Regions from separate parts of the Mucilaginibacter lutimaris genome, predicted to be linked through region 3. Evidence: riboswitches for the same ligand, from Rfam matches in the RefSeq annotation. Region 3 holds a riboswitch; each other region holds the start of a gene.
The links. Region 3 has a riboswitch for S-adenosylmethionine ahead of ACFQZI_RS11900 (cysteine desulfurase family protein). Riboswitches for the same ligand answer to the same signal wherever they lie in the genome.
Positions count from the first base shown of each region.

Region 1: it holds a riboswitch for S-adenosylmethionine, as region 3 does, so the genes downstream of both, ACFQZI_RS09870 (peroxiredoxin) here and ACFQZI_RS11900 (cysteine desulfurase family protein) in region 3, are expected to answer to the same signal.
Region 2: it holds a riboswitch for S-adenosylmethionine, as region 3 does, so the genes downstream of both, metH (methionine synthase) here and ACFQZI_RS11900 (cysteine desulfurase family protein) in region 3, are expected to answer to the same signal.

Region 1 is NZ_JBHTIA010000005.1:38,952-43,601, forward strand. Features, by position in the region: gene ACFQZI_RS09865 (1,4-beta-xylanase) at 323-1,390, shown strand; SAM riboswitch class I at 1,580-1,695, shown strand; gene ACFQZI_RS09870 (peroxiredoxin) at 1,907-2,542, shown strand; tRNA gene ACFQZI_RS09875 (tRNA-Cys) at 2,557-2,627, shown strand; gene ACFQZI_RS09880 (DUF5996 family protein) at 2,885-3,814, shown strand; gene ACFQZI_RS09885 (hypothetical protein) at 3,915-4,650, shown strand, end outside.
Region 2 is NZ_JBHTIA010000003.1:89,588-94,237, reverse strand. Features, by position in the region: gene metH (methionine synthase) at 1-1,914, opposite strand, end outside; SAM riboswitch class I at 2,052-2,163, opposite strand; gene ACFQZI_RS01185 (Bax inhibitor-1/YccA family protein) at 2,550-3,293, opposite strand; gene ACFQZI_RS01180 (hypothetical protein) at 3,397-3,963, opposite strand; gene murQ (N-acetylmuramic acid 6-phosphate etherase) at 4,007-4,650, opposite strand, start outside.
Region 3 is NZ_JBHTIA010000008.1:88,454-93,103, reverse strand. Features, by position in the region: gene ACFQZI_RS11910 (hypothetical protein) at 1-56, shown strand, start outside; gene ACFQZI_RS11905 (helix-turn-helix transcriptional regulator) at 106-519, shown strand; gene ACFQZI_RS11900 (cysteine desulfurase family protein) at 561-1,697, opposite strand; SAM riboswitch class I at 1,796-1,910, opposite strand; gene ACFQZI_RS11895 (hypothetical protein) at 2,284-2,469, shown strand; gene ACFQZI_RS11890 (hypothetical protein) at 2,489-2,614, shown strand; gene ACFQZI_RS11885 (hypothetical protein) at 2,652-2,813, shown strand; gene lpxB (lipid-A-disaccharide synthase) at 2,889-4,001, opposite strand; gene ACFQZI_RS11875 (hypothetical protein) at 4,020-4,286, opposite strand; gene surE (5'/3'-nucleotidase SurE) at 4,279-4,650, opposite strand, start outside.

The DNA.
Region 1 (4,650 bases), on a different contig from region 3:
ATTATTGCATTCAAAACTTCAAACATCAATAACGACGCTATTGTGCTGGATGTTATACAATTAACACCGTAAAAGTGTTATACGCTTAATTAGCCAAAGGGTTATGAAAATTTAAGCAGGTAAAATAGTATACTATTAACCGAAAAAATATTAAGGTTAAAAGAAATATTATTTCTTTCACTGCCGGGTTCGGGGTGCTGTTATGAATTGTTAATTTACAGGTAAGCAAGTAGTGAAACTAATATTCAATTAGCACGAAAATCAAAAAATGTTATTCTTAAATAAATATTTTATATTTACTGTCCAACCAACAATTATAAAAATGAGAACCTATTTTGTAAAGATCCTGGCGGTATGCCTTATGTTTTTATCTGTAAATGCATCTGCGCAAAAAGCGGCTCCGGGCAAGGTGTGGTCGGTAGCTAAAGCAAATACCTGGTATGCCGGCCATAAATGGATGAGTGGGGCCGATTTTATACCAAGTACAGCCATTAACCAGCTGGAAATGTGGCAGGCTGATACCTTTGACCCGGCTACGATAGACCGCGAATTAGGTTATGCGCAAAGCATAGGCTTTAATACCATGCGCGTGTTCTTATACAGCCTTGCCTGGAAACAAGATAAAGCCGGTTTTAAGAAACGTGTGGACCAATACTTAACCATAGCCAACAAGCACGGCATTAAAACCATGTTTGTTTTTTTTGACGACTGCTGGAACGCTGATGCTAAAATTGGCAAACAGCCTGCGCCTAAAGTGGGTGTGCACAACTCTGGCTGGCTGCAGGATCCCGGTAACCGCCTAAACAACGCGGGCGAAACTGCAATGCTGCAAGCCTACGTTACTGATGTACTAACCGCCTTTAAGCACGATAAACGCATACTGCTTTGGGATTTATATAACGAACCGGGCAACTCTAACAAAAAGGACGCATCTATGGGCTTACTTGTAAAAGTGTTTACCTGGGCGCGCGCAGTAAACCCCGACCAGCCAATTTCTGCAGGCCTTTGGGACTGGAGTTTTGAAAAGTTAAATGCCTACCAGGCCTTAAACTCCGATATTGTGACTTATCATGATTATACCGACGAAGCATCGCATCTTAAAACCATACAATTACTAAAAAGCCATGGCAAGCCATTGATTTGTACCGAATATATGGCACGCACCCGAGGCAGCAAGTTTGCCAACGTAATGCCAATGCTAAAAAAAGAAAACGTAGGCGCACTTAACTGGGGCTTTGTAATGGGTAAAACCAATACCATCTTTGCCTGGGATAATCCTATACCTGATGGTAGCGAACCTAAGGAATGGTTCCATGATATCTTCCGTAAGGACGGTACACCTTACAAGCCCGAAGAAGTGGAGCTGATAAAGAAGCTTAACGGGAAGTAATGATCATGTAGCGATGGGTTTTATACCCATCGCTACATGTAAGGATTGATTAAAGCTTGCATAATATTGTAATACAAAATTTTCTCATTGAAATTCAATTATTTAAAGAATATTTTAAATAATAAATATTAAGTCTATAGGAATTATAGATTTAATATGTACTTTTGTGATGTAATCGTTCTTTAAACATACTTATCCAGAAAGACAGAGGGAAGGGCCCTATGATGTCTTAGCAACCTGTACAGCTTTAAGGCTTGTAAAAGGTGCTAATTCCTGCTTCGCTGCTTAGCGGAGACAGATAAGCTGATTTAATAAAAACCGAATGCTCATGAAGCGTTCTGTTTTCACCTTGAAGGCCTCTCTCTTAATCGCTTTTCCGGATAAATTACCGAAACAAAATTGAAATGTATAGCTTTATGGAGCCTCACCCAAACCCTCTCCGAAGGAGAGGGCTTAAAAAGTCTCCCCTTTCGGGGGAGATTTAGAGGGGGCTTAACAATATTAAAAACCAATATCATGAGTTTAAGACTTGGCGACGACGCCCCAAATTTTAAGGCCCAGACATCGCAGGGCGAAATTGATTTTTACGAATACCTGGGCGATAGCTGGGGTGTGCTATTCTCGCACCCGGCAGATTATACACCGGTTTGTACTACCGAGCTTGGTAAAACCGCCTCATTAAAAGATGAGTTTGAGAAACGCAATGTTAAGGTTATAGCCCTAAGTACCGACAGTGCCGAATCTCATAAGGGCTGGATAAATGACATCAACGAAACACAAAACGTTGAGGTAACATTCCCGATAATAGGCGACGAGGACCGCAAAATATCTGAGGCCTACGACATGATCCACCCGAATGCATCATTGGTAGCTACCGTTCGTTCGCTGTTCATCATTGGGCCGGATAAAAAGATAAAACTTATCATCAGCTACCCGGCATCAACCGGAAGGAACTTTCAGGAAATACTGAGGGTGATAGACAGCCTGCAACTAACCGCCTACCACAGTGTAGCAACCCCTGCCGATTGGAAAGACGGTGAGGATGTGGTAGTGCTGCCATCTATTAAAACAGAAGATATTCCGGCTAAATTCCCTAAAGGGTTTACCGAGGTGAAGCCTTATTTAAGGACGACACCACAGCCCAATAAATAGGCTATAAGAATCAAAGTCGCGTGGCCGAGAGGATAGGTGTGGGTCTGCAAAACCTTTAACGGTAGTTCGAATCTACCCGCGACGTCTAAACTGACTGACTAATAATGACTGGGCGGTGGGCTGAGGAGCTCATCGCCTTTTTTATTTATTCCGTATGGACTCACCCCGCGACGCTTCGCGCGCCACCCTCTCTCCGCTACGCGGAAAGAGGGTGGAGGAAAATAAATTTACACACCCTCTTTGCGAAGCAGAGAGGGTCGACCAGCGAAGCGTAGTCGGGGTGAGTAAACTATTGAAGAGCGATTTATACACAATCCCGTTCCCAGCTTGTATATTTACATTATGAGCAACTCTACCCACAACTGGCCTAAACTCGATTTTCATTATCTGAAAGATACCATCAACACCGTTCACCAGTGGACGCAGATGATAGGCAAGGTACGCCTCAAAAAAATGCCATGGATAAACCACTCCTGGCAGGTTACCTTGTATGTAAGCGCCACGGGTTTAACAACGGGCAGCATGCCCTACAAGGATGGTGTATTCCAGATAGACCTGGATTTTATCGACCACCAACTGCATATCATAATTAGCACTGGCCAAAAGGTAACATCTGCCCTGGGTGCCGAAACCATTGCCGGTTTTTACAACAAATTGATGCTAAACCTCAAAGCCGTTGGTGTTGAGGTAGAGATCTATGCCGTACCCAATGAACTGGAAGTTGCCATTCCTTTTGCCGAAAATACCGCGCCCTGCACGTATCATCCCGAGGGGATGAACACTATCTGGCAGGCGCTCATCAAAATCCATAACGTGTTTACCGATTTTAGGTCGGGATTTTTGGGTAAGTGCAGCCCGGTGCATTTCTTTTGGGGCGCGTTCGATTTGGCGGTTACCCGTTTCAGCGGCAGGCCGGCGCCAAAACATCCCGGCGGCGCGCCAAATATGCCCGATGATGTGATGCAGGAAGCCTACTCGCACGAGGTGAGTTCCTGCGGGTTCTGGCTGGGCGGCGAACAGTTTCCACACCCCGCTTTCTACAGTTATTGCTACCCCACGCCGGAGGCATTCAGCAAGCAGCAGGTTAGTCCGCCCGAAGCATTTTACAGCGGCGAGATGGGTGAGTTTTTACTCACTTACGAAGTGGTACAGCAATCTGCCAACCCCGAAGAAACCTTGAAACAATTCCTGCAGAGTACATACAACGCCGCTGCCGTTACAGGTAACTGGGATAAGAGTTTAGAATGCGATTTGCAGGGGTTGAAGGGCTGAGATTAATAGTTAATTCATTTTCACTCTTTAAATAAATTAAAACTGCAATAAACCATGCTGTAAAAGGGGTGTCAAATAAGGGCATAAACTAAACCACAGCATGAAAATAAACCTTCAAATAAAAAAGCTATTACTGGCGACATCGCTTGTATTTGTTAGCCATCTATCGAACAGCCAAAACATTACCACTAAAAGAGACATCTTTGGAAACATTGTGACGGAGGACGCTTCAGGAAGTAAAAAGGTTTATGAAAAGGATGTTTTTGGCAATACGATTTTAAAGGACGAACACGGAACAACTATCGCTACTGTTAAGAAAGATATTTTTGGTAACGTAACGGAAGAATATACCGATGGGATAAAGAGGGTTTACAAAAAAAATATTTTTGGAGACATTACTGTAGAAGATGAAACCGGAGCTACTATTGCCACAACCAAAAAAAATATTTTTGGTGATATAACAAAAGAATACCGCGACGGAACCAAAAGGGTTTACAAAAGGAATATTTTTGGTGATGTTACTGTACAAAATGAATCGGGAGAAACTATCGCTACGTTTAAAAGGAACATTTTCGGTGATAAAACTGAAGAGTACAGTGATGGAACAAAAAGGGTTTACAAAACAAATATATTTGGTGATGTTACCGTAACAGATGAAACGGGCAAAACTATTGGTAAGATTAAGAAAGATATTTTTGGCAACAGGATAGAAGAGTACGATGATGGAACGAAAAGAATTTATAAAAAAAATATCTTCGGCGATATCAACGTAGAGGATGAGTCTGGAAAAACTATAGGTACTTACAGGAAAGATATTTCCGGTAATATTATCTTTG
Region 2 (4,650 bases), on a different contig from region 3:
CTCTACCAGGCGCTCTGTAGCGTCTGGTCGGCGGTTTAACAGTACGTCCTCAACCAGTTCCAGCAGATCTTTAGGTATTTCCTCGTATACCTCCAGCATCCCGGCGTTTACGATACCCATATCCAATCCCGCTTTAATGGCGTGGTAGAGGAATGCCGAGTGCATGGCCTCGCGCACCACGTTATTACCACGGAACGAGAATGATATATTACTTACCCCGCCACTTACTTTTGCCAACGGCAGGTTTTGTTTTATCCAGCGGGTAGCTTCAATAAAGTCTACCGCGTAGTTATTATGCTCTTCGAGGCCGGTTGCTACGGTTAATATATTCGGGTCGAAGATGATATCCTGCGGCGGGAAGCCAACCTCATCAACCAATATCCTGTAGCTGCGCTCACAGATCTCTTTACGGCGCTCCAGTGAATCGGCCTGTCCTGTTTCGTCAAAGGCCATCACTACGGCTGCAGCGCCATAGCTTAAGATCTTACGCGCATATTCTTTAAATTTTTCTTCACCTTCTTTCAGCGATATAGAGTTTACTATGCCTTTTCCCTGCAAACATTTTAAGCCTGCTTCAATAACCGTCCACTTGGACGAATCGATCATGATGGGCAACTTGGCAATATCGGGCTCGCTGGCAACCAGATTCAGGAATTTCACCATCACCGCTTCCGAGTCTATCATCCCCTCATCCATGTTAATGTCTATGACTTGCGCGCCGCCTTCTACCTGCTGCAGGGCAACAGTAAGGGCAGCCTCGTAATCTTCGGCCAAGATGAGTTTGGAGAATTTGGGCGACCCGGTGATATTGGTACGCTCGCCTATGTTTACAAAGTTTGTTTCGGGAGTAAGGGTTACTGCTTCCAGTCCGCTTAATCTTAAATAAGGCTCTATTTGAGGAATTTGTCTTGGCGGATATTTTGCAGCCTTTTCGGCAATGCATTTAATGTGGTCGGGCGTGGTGCCACAACAACCACCTACAATATTTACAAGCCCGGCTTTTATAAAATCATCCACCTGGTGGGCGGTTTCGTGCGGTGTTTCATCATAAGCGCCAAATTCATTCGGCAAACCGGCGTTAGGATAAGCCGAGATAAATACACCTGCCTTTGCAGAAAGCTCCTCTAAATGGGGCCTCATTTCTTTAGCGCCCAAAGCGCAGTTCAACCCTACCGATAACAGGTTTGCGTGACTGATAGAGTTCCAGAAAGCCTCTACCGTTTGCCCGGAAAGGGTACGACCCGATGCATCGGTAATGGTACCGGAGATCATAATCCCCCCTGTCTCACGGAACGCAGGGTAATCTTTACCTGCGGCTTTACACTCGTCTTTATATCGTTGTATGGCAAACAGCGCTGCTTTGGCGTTCAATGTGTCAAATATGGTTTCGACCAGCAACACGTCCGAGCCGCCATCCACCAAACCACGCACCTGCTCATAGTAAGCCTGCGCGAGGTCATCAAACGTAACGGCGCGGTAACCGGGGTCGTTCACATCCGGCGATAAAGAAGCCGTGCGGTTTGTAGGGCCAACGGCGCCAGCCACAAAGCGTGGTTTCGACGGATCTTTTTTAGTGTATTCGTCGGCCACTTCACGGGCAATGCGCGCGCCTTCGTAACTTAATTCGTAATCAAGTTCTTCGAGGTGATAATCGGCCAGTGATATTTTTTGTGTACTAAAGGTATTGGTCTCTATGATATCCGCACCGGCGTCCAGATATTCGGCGTGAATAGCCTTGATCACATCCGGGCGGGTTATATTTAGCAGGTCGTTATTGCCTTTAAGGTCCGACGGATGATCACGAAAACGCTCCCCGCGAAAGTCCTCCTCACCAAGTTCGTACCTTTGGATCATGGTACCCATAGCACCGTCAATAACCAATATGCGTTTTTGTAGTTCTTTTCTAATATCCATGTTTATGATTGCACCGATTTTTTTTTGATGATTGCACCGATTAAAAATGATCGCAACCGAAATCGGTGTAATCAAAAAACTATCTATGAAATCTCAAAACTCAGCTTACTCGAAAAGTCGGGTGTTGAATTGACTTTCACTTATCTGTCTCAAGCCATTCATTTGGTTTGAGTAGAATGTAGCACCTTGTTAAGTAACAGGTTGCTAAGACATCGCAGGGTCTAATCCCTCCGTCTTTCTCCATAAGCAATGCAAAGATGAATAATAATGTTGTAAAGTGCAAGCGTATAAATTACACGCAATTGCCTGCTATCCGTTGGCTGAAGCCAACGGCAATGATTTTTGCCGTGTTTCAATTTTTACAAGATAAAACATTTAATCAAGCTAACTGCAAATTCATTGCCGTCCCATAAATGAGACGGATGGCAAACAAGCAAAACTGGCTTTAGCCAAAATCTTTAACGATTAACTCACCCCCTGCCCCTCTCTGTTGCGCAAAGCGGGGATTATTTTGGACCCCTCTTTCCGCGAAGCGAAAAGAGGGGTCGAGCGAAGCAATGACCGTGTAAGTAAACTCTTTAAAAAAAAAAAGCCGCCTGTTATTGCAGGCGGCTCTTCAATATGGTTTAAACCTATTATCTCCTGTTACCGCCAAATATGCGCAGCAATAAAAGGAACAGGTTAATAAAATCAAGATAAAGGGTTAAAGCGCCCATTATAGCAGTCTTTTTACCTTCGGCGCTACCGTACTCTAAGCCTGCACCAATGCGTTTTAATTTCTGCACATCGTAGGCGGTAAGGCCTACAAATACTGCCACCAATACGTAGCTAATTAATAAACTAAAACTTCCGCTGTGGAAGATGAATAAGTTTAACACGGTGGCGATGATACCGCCAATTAACAGCATGATAAGGATAGAGCCAAATTTTGTCAGATCCTGATTGGTTGTATAACCTCCAATGGCCATTACGCCAAAAACAATGGCCGATGTAATAAATGCTGTCGAGATAGTGCCAAAACCATAAATATAAAATATATAGCTAAGGCTTATCCCCATGATGGCCGAAAAGGCTATAAACATGATGGACGCAGTTACAACACTCATTTTATGCAACCTGCCCGACATGATAAGCACTAACACAAAAGGCGCAAACATGGTAACAGTACCTAAAATGTTATTACGGCCTGTTTCCGGGTCGCGCAGTATACCTGATAGCTCGGGAACGAAAGCAAATGTGTAGGTACAAAGGGCAGAAATCCCTAAAGCCACAAACATCCAAACAAAAACATTTGCAATGAATTTACGGGATGCTTCGGGGTTTTCAACGTAGCTTACGTTGTCGTAAACGTATTCGAAATTATTAGTTTTAGTTTCCATTTATCTTTAGAAAATTATTTATACGAATATAATAATGTTTGAACGCAAAGTAACACCTATTGTTGTTAATGTTTCGCAAAGGTTGCTCAACTATGGCAATTGATTAGTTTAGCCTTTTTGTTAATTGCTCTTCAACTTTTTTAAATACCTGCAAAGGTTTTAACGCGCGCCAGTTTAATTCATCCAGCTGGCCTCCAAAGTTAATGTAGTAATCGATATTAGCGCTCTTAAACTCCCGGATAACGTGTTCCTGAAAATTAATCCCAGCTATCCATCCATCCTCCACTTCCTGAAACCACTCTTCATAGTAGCTATCATCAGAGTAATGGAAGTTTAAAACATTCTCTCCAATTAACACAAATTTGTTTACACCTTGATCAACCATAAGGTCATACAACTCACGCTTCATCAGCATAATATCGTTATTAATGGCATCGTTCCATTCGCCAATAAATTCTATAATGCTGTAACCCCGGTCGTAATCCACATACAAAACCTTTAAGTACAACGTGTTCGACCCAAAAGAATCCCACTGCGGGTGCAGTAAATAATTATACACCTGCTTGTCAAATTCAAACTCGCTATACTGTGTAGCGTAAAACGGCGAATTCTCATCCTCCGATGCTACGTAATCATCCCGCCAGCGGTAATATGGTTCTATTTCGTGCATGTAGCGCCCTCCAAACCTCCCCTAAGGATGAGGCTTAAATTCTTTATTTATTTTTTAAACTTTCCACTGCTTTACGCACACTCCCGTATTGGTTTAACAGGGCCGCGGCTTCGGTTTCGGACAAGCCTGTTTCGGCCATTACCATATTGGTTCCCCTCTGTATCAGCTTATCATTTGATAACTGCATATCAACCATTTTATTACCCTTTACCTTACCCAATTGTATCATAACACTTGTGCTGAGCATATTCAAAACCAGCTTTTGCGCGGTGCCCGCCTTCATACGGGTGCTGCCGGTCACAAACTCGGGGCCGGTTACTACTTCTACGGGGTATTGGGCTGCCGCGGCTACCGGGCTGCCTGCATTGCAAACTATACATCCCGTGGCAACGCCATGCTCGTTGGCCGTTTTTAAGCCGCCAATAACATAAGGCGTAGTGCCAGATGCTGCTATGCCCACTACTACGTCGCCCTCATTTATATTAAACTCCTGCAGGTCCTTCCAGGCCTGGGTGGTGTTATCTTCGGCAAATTCTACCGCTTTGCGTATGGCGGTATCGCCCCCGGCAATGATGCCCACCACCCAATCAAACGGAACACCAAATGTTGGCGGGCATTCAGATGCATCAACAACGCCCAGCCTGCCGCTGGTACCCGCGCCAATATAAAACAGGCGGCCACCTGTTT
Region 3 (4,650 bases):
AACGAGGCATTATTCCTTTCAGAAAAAGAAAAAGATGTAATAGCCGGGCTTTTTAAAAACATCAGCACCGAATTAGACAACGCCATTGATGCCTTTAGCCAGGATGTGCTAGTTTCACAAATAGAATTGCTGCTGAATTATAGCAACCGTTTTTATAACCGCCAGTTCCTTACACGCAAAACCGCGCATCATGACATTATCAGTAAAATGGATAATTATCTTGCAGAACGTTTTAAAAGTATGGCAGCCGGCATACCAACTGTTGTTGAAGTGGCGGACCACCTTCGTGTTTCACCAAGGTATCTTACAGATATGTTAAAGTCGCTTACCGGCCAAAGCACGCAACAGCATATTCATGATTTTTTAATTGAAAAGGCCAAGGAAGCTTTAAGTACCACGCAACTTACCACAGGCCAAATTGCCTATCAACTGGGGTTCGAGCATCCTCAGTCTTTTAATAAACTGTTTAAGCGTTATACCAATTTATCGCCCAACCAATTCAGAAGATCTTTTAACTAACCTCGCCGCCGCTGTAATTACCATTTAAATACACTTATATATTACGCTGCTATGGCTTTATATAAAGCCGATAACTTCTCTACAGTATGATCTATTTCCTGGGCGGTGTTAAATTTACTGAACGAGAACCTGATCGTGTTTCTTGACCCATCTGCGCCAATTGCCTTCAGCACGTGCGATGCCGAACCGGTTGAACATGCGCTGCCGCCCGATACGGAGATATTATTCTGATCCAGATACGCCAGCAGATCGCCGGTTGCATGGTTAACGGGCAGGCTTGCGCTTAATACGGTATATAAGCTTTTATCTGCAATGGCCGAATTACCATTAAAATAAACATCCCCTATCTGCTCCCGCAGTTTAGCGATCATCCTGTTTTTTAAATTTTGAATATAAACCCGGTGTTCATCAATATTGCGGTAGGCAATCTCTAAAGCTTTAGCCAGGCCTATTATTCCGTGGATATTCTCGGTACCGGCGCGTAGCTTACGCTCCTGCGAGCCGCCGTGCAATAGTTGGGATAACTGTACACCATTGCGGCAATATATAAAGCCCACGCCTTTTGGCCCGTGAAATTTATGTGCCGATGCTGCTATAAAATCCGTGTTTAGTTTAGACAGGTCGTGCCTGTAATGCCCCATGGTTTGTACCGTATCTGAGTGGAAAAGAGCGCCCCTGCTTTTACAGACCTCACCTATCAATTCAATATCGTTTAAATTACCTATTTCGTTATTGGCATGCATTACAGATACCAGCGAACGGCCGTTGGTTTTAAGCAAAGCATCCAGGTGGTTAATATCCAGGTTGCCGTGGCTATCGGTGTTTATAAAACTTAGTTGTATTTCGCCCTTAGTTTTGAGCGCTTCTAAGGTATGCAGCACCGCATGATGCTCGAAAGGGGTTGTGATAACGTGTTTTATTTGATGCGAGCGAACGCTTGACAAGATAGCGGTATTATCTGCCTCGGTGCCGCCACTGGTAAATATGATCTCGCCCGGCGTAGCATTAAGCAGGCCGGCAATAGTGGAGCGCGCCCCTTCAATGGCCTTTTTTACCTCGCGGCCGTGCTCATGATGCGATGACGGGTTGCCATAGTATTCTAATAAATAAGGGGTGATGGCTTTAAATACCTCGTTATCCAGTTGGGTGGTGGCTGCGTTATCTAAATAAATTCTCATTATGTGTCTGTTTTTAAATGTTACCAATGTTTCTTTAGTAACTTATCTCAAAAAAAGAGGACACAAAGGATAAAGCTATTTAACTTTAATGTGTGGTCATCTTATCTTTCTCCCCAATAAGTGGAGCAGGAGTTAGCACCTTTTACGCGCTTTGAAGCGGTACAGGTTGCTAAGACGTCATAGGGCCTTTCCCTCTGTCTTTCTGGATAAGTTATTAAAAGAACTATTTAATGATGCAAATATATATAATATCCTATAATGTCTATAGCTTTAATAGAATTTATTTAAAAATAATTTGAAAGTTACTATTTTCTTTCATCAGTCGCCCTCCAACCGAACGGCCTATTGTTCAAAAACGAACACTTTATACAACCGATAACCTTTCTGTTGACTATTCTTTACAACAACATGTACTCATTTTGCATACACCCTTTGCTTTATACTATTTTATTTTTTGGTTCAAAACGGCTGTTTTTAAACCTTTTAAGTTTTAATGTAAAAATAAATATGGTTGCGTGTCATTTTTTCTGGTCGGAATGAAAAGTTTGGCATTAGTTTGGAATAGTACTTATCAAACGGAGATATTATGATCGACGAAATAACTGAAACCAAGGATGGGGAGAAAGAGTGGGAAAACCCTCAAGCTCCCGAGAAAACATCCGACGCGAGAGATGAAGAGCAAATAGCAAGGCAATACAAAGAAGCGAAACGCCGACATGATAACCTTAGCGAAAACCAAAACAACGAAGACAAAGAGCAAACTAAAAACTGAAAATTTTAAATATTGGACTATGAAAACTTACCAAAAACCAGCAACCAGCAAATTAGTTAACCGTTTCGACAGAGAGTTAATGAACATTTTGATGAGCGACCTAAAAGCGCTTAAATCAAAAACCGCAACCCGCAACGCTGCATAATTAACAACTGCATACTCACAACTTTAAACATTAACCTATGAAAGCTGAATACAAACCTGCAACAAGTAAATTAGTTACCCGTTTTGATAACGAATTAAAAAACTTATTAATGGAAGACCTTAAGGCTTTCAGAGAGAGAAACCAGTTTACATCAAGCAACAAACAGAAAGCTGCCCAACAACAGTTGGTAGCCGCCTGATCAATCATATAATCTACAACATCTATTTAAAACATCCCTTTGAGACAAGTAAGGCCCGGCTTTTTAAGCAGGGCCTTATTGTTTTAAGGCATATTTTAAGATCAGCTTGGCCGTTTTGACCGATGCACCCGGTTGGCCCATCTTTTCATCAAGGACATTGTAGTCCGCAAGCATGGTATCACGATGGTGAGCATTGTGCAGCAGGTTATTTAACTCTTCGGTAATCTTTACCGCAGTACATTCTTCCTGTATCAGTTCGGTAACCACGAGCCTATCCATAATAAGATTAACCAGCGATATAAATTTTATTTTCACCAGTATACGGGCTATGCCAATGGTTAAGGCATTGCCTTTATAAACCACCACTTGCGGCACATTAAACAAAGCTGTTTCTAAAGTGGCCGTGCCCGATGCTACAACAGCAGCCTCGGCATTAGCCAATATATCGTAAGTAGCATTAAATATCACAGGGATACTTTTACCACCAAGGTATTGTGTATAGTAATCGATGTTAAACGAAGGTGCCCCTGCTATCACAAATTGATGATGCGGAAATTTATCTACCGCGGCAAGCATTTCGGGCAGTAAACGGCTTATCTCTTGTTTACGGCTGCCGGGTAACAGGGCAACTGTTTTTTTGCCGGCAAGGCTGTTATCTGCAACAAAATTGGGGTTGGGTTTAAACGCGTCTACAGCATCAAGCAGGGGGTTGCCTACATAATCTATGTCCATGCCCCAGCTTTTGTAAAAATCTACCTCAAAGGGCAGGATGCAGAACATATGGTCTACAACCCGTTTTATCTTTAAAACGCGCTTTTGGTTCCAGGCCCATACTTTGGGTGAAATGTAATAATACACTTCTATGCCCTGCGTTTTGGCAAAGTCCGCTATCTTTAAATTAAACCCCGGGAAATCTATCAGTACCAAAACATCCGGCCGATAGGTAACAATATCCTCTTTACATTTCTTTAGATTTTTAAGGATAGTATTTAAATTCATCACCACTTCTACAAAACCCATAAACGCCATATCGGCATAATGCTTTACCAGCGTGCCGCCTTCGGCCTGCATCAGGTCGCCGCCGAAAAAGCGGAAATCGGCCTTTCCGTCAAGCTCTTTTAAAGCTTTCATCAGGTTTGCACCGTGCAGATCGCCCGAGGCTTCGCCGGCTACCAGGTAGTATTTCATTTAGTGATTTTTTTAGCCTTACCTCGCATATATCTTAAATATAAATATCAGTAAGGTACACACAAAGGTAGCTATCATTATTCCGTTTGATGTTTTATCCAGGTATGCCCTTGCCGAAAAACGCAGCATTACCAGATTTATACCGATAGCGATAAGATAAGGGGTTACAGGCCTATCCAGGATAACTGTTTCATTCTTTAGTATTATAGCAAAAACCAGCCATGCAAGCACAGGTACAATCAATCCGTAAAGTACCCCCAGGAAAAGGTTATTCTTTTTAAACATCAAACGTCCAGGTATTTAAAACAGGTATAGCGTGATGCGCGGTCATGTCAAACTGTACAGGAACGACAGAGACGTAATTATGCTCGAGCGCCCAAACGTCGGTATCCTCTCCATGGTCATTATTCTGGAACACGCCGGTAAGCCAGTAGTACGGGCGTTTGTACGGGTCAAAACGCTTATCAAATTCCTCGGCCCATTTGGCGTTGGCCTGGCGGCATATCTTAATACCTTTAATACCATGCCCTTTAGGGAAATTTACATTTAGCACAGTACCCACAGGCAGACCATTGGCCAGCACCTGCTTCGCTATCTCTTTTACATATTTTTGGCAGGGCTCAAAATCGGCATGCATGCCATAATCATC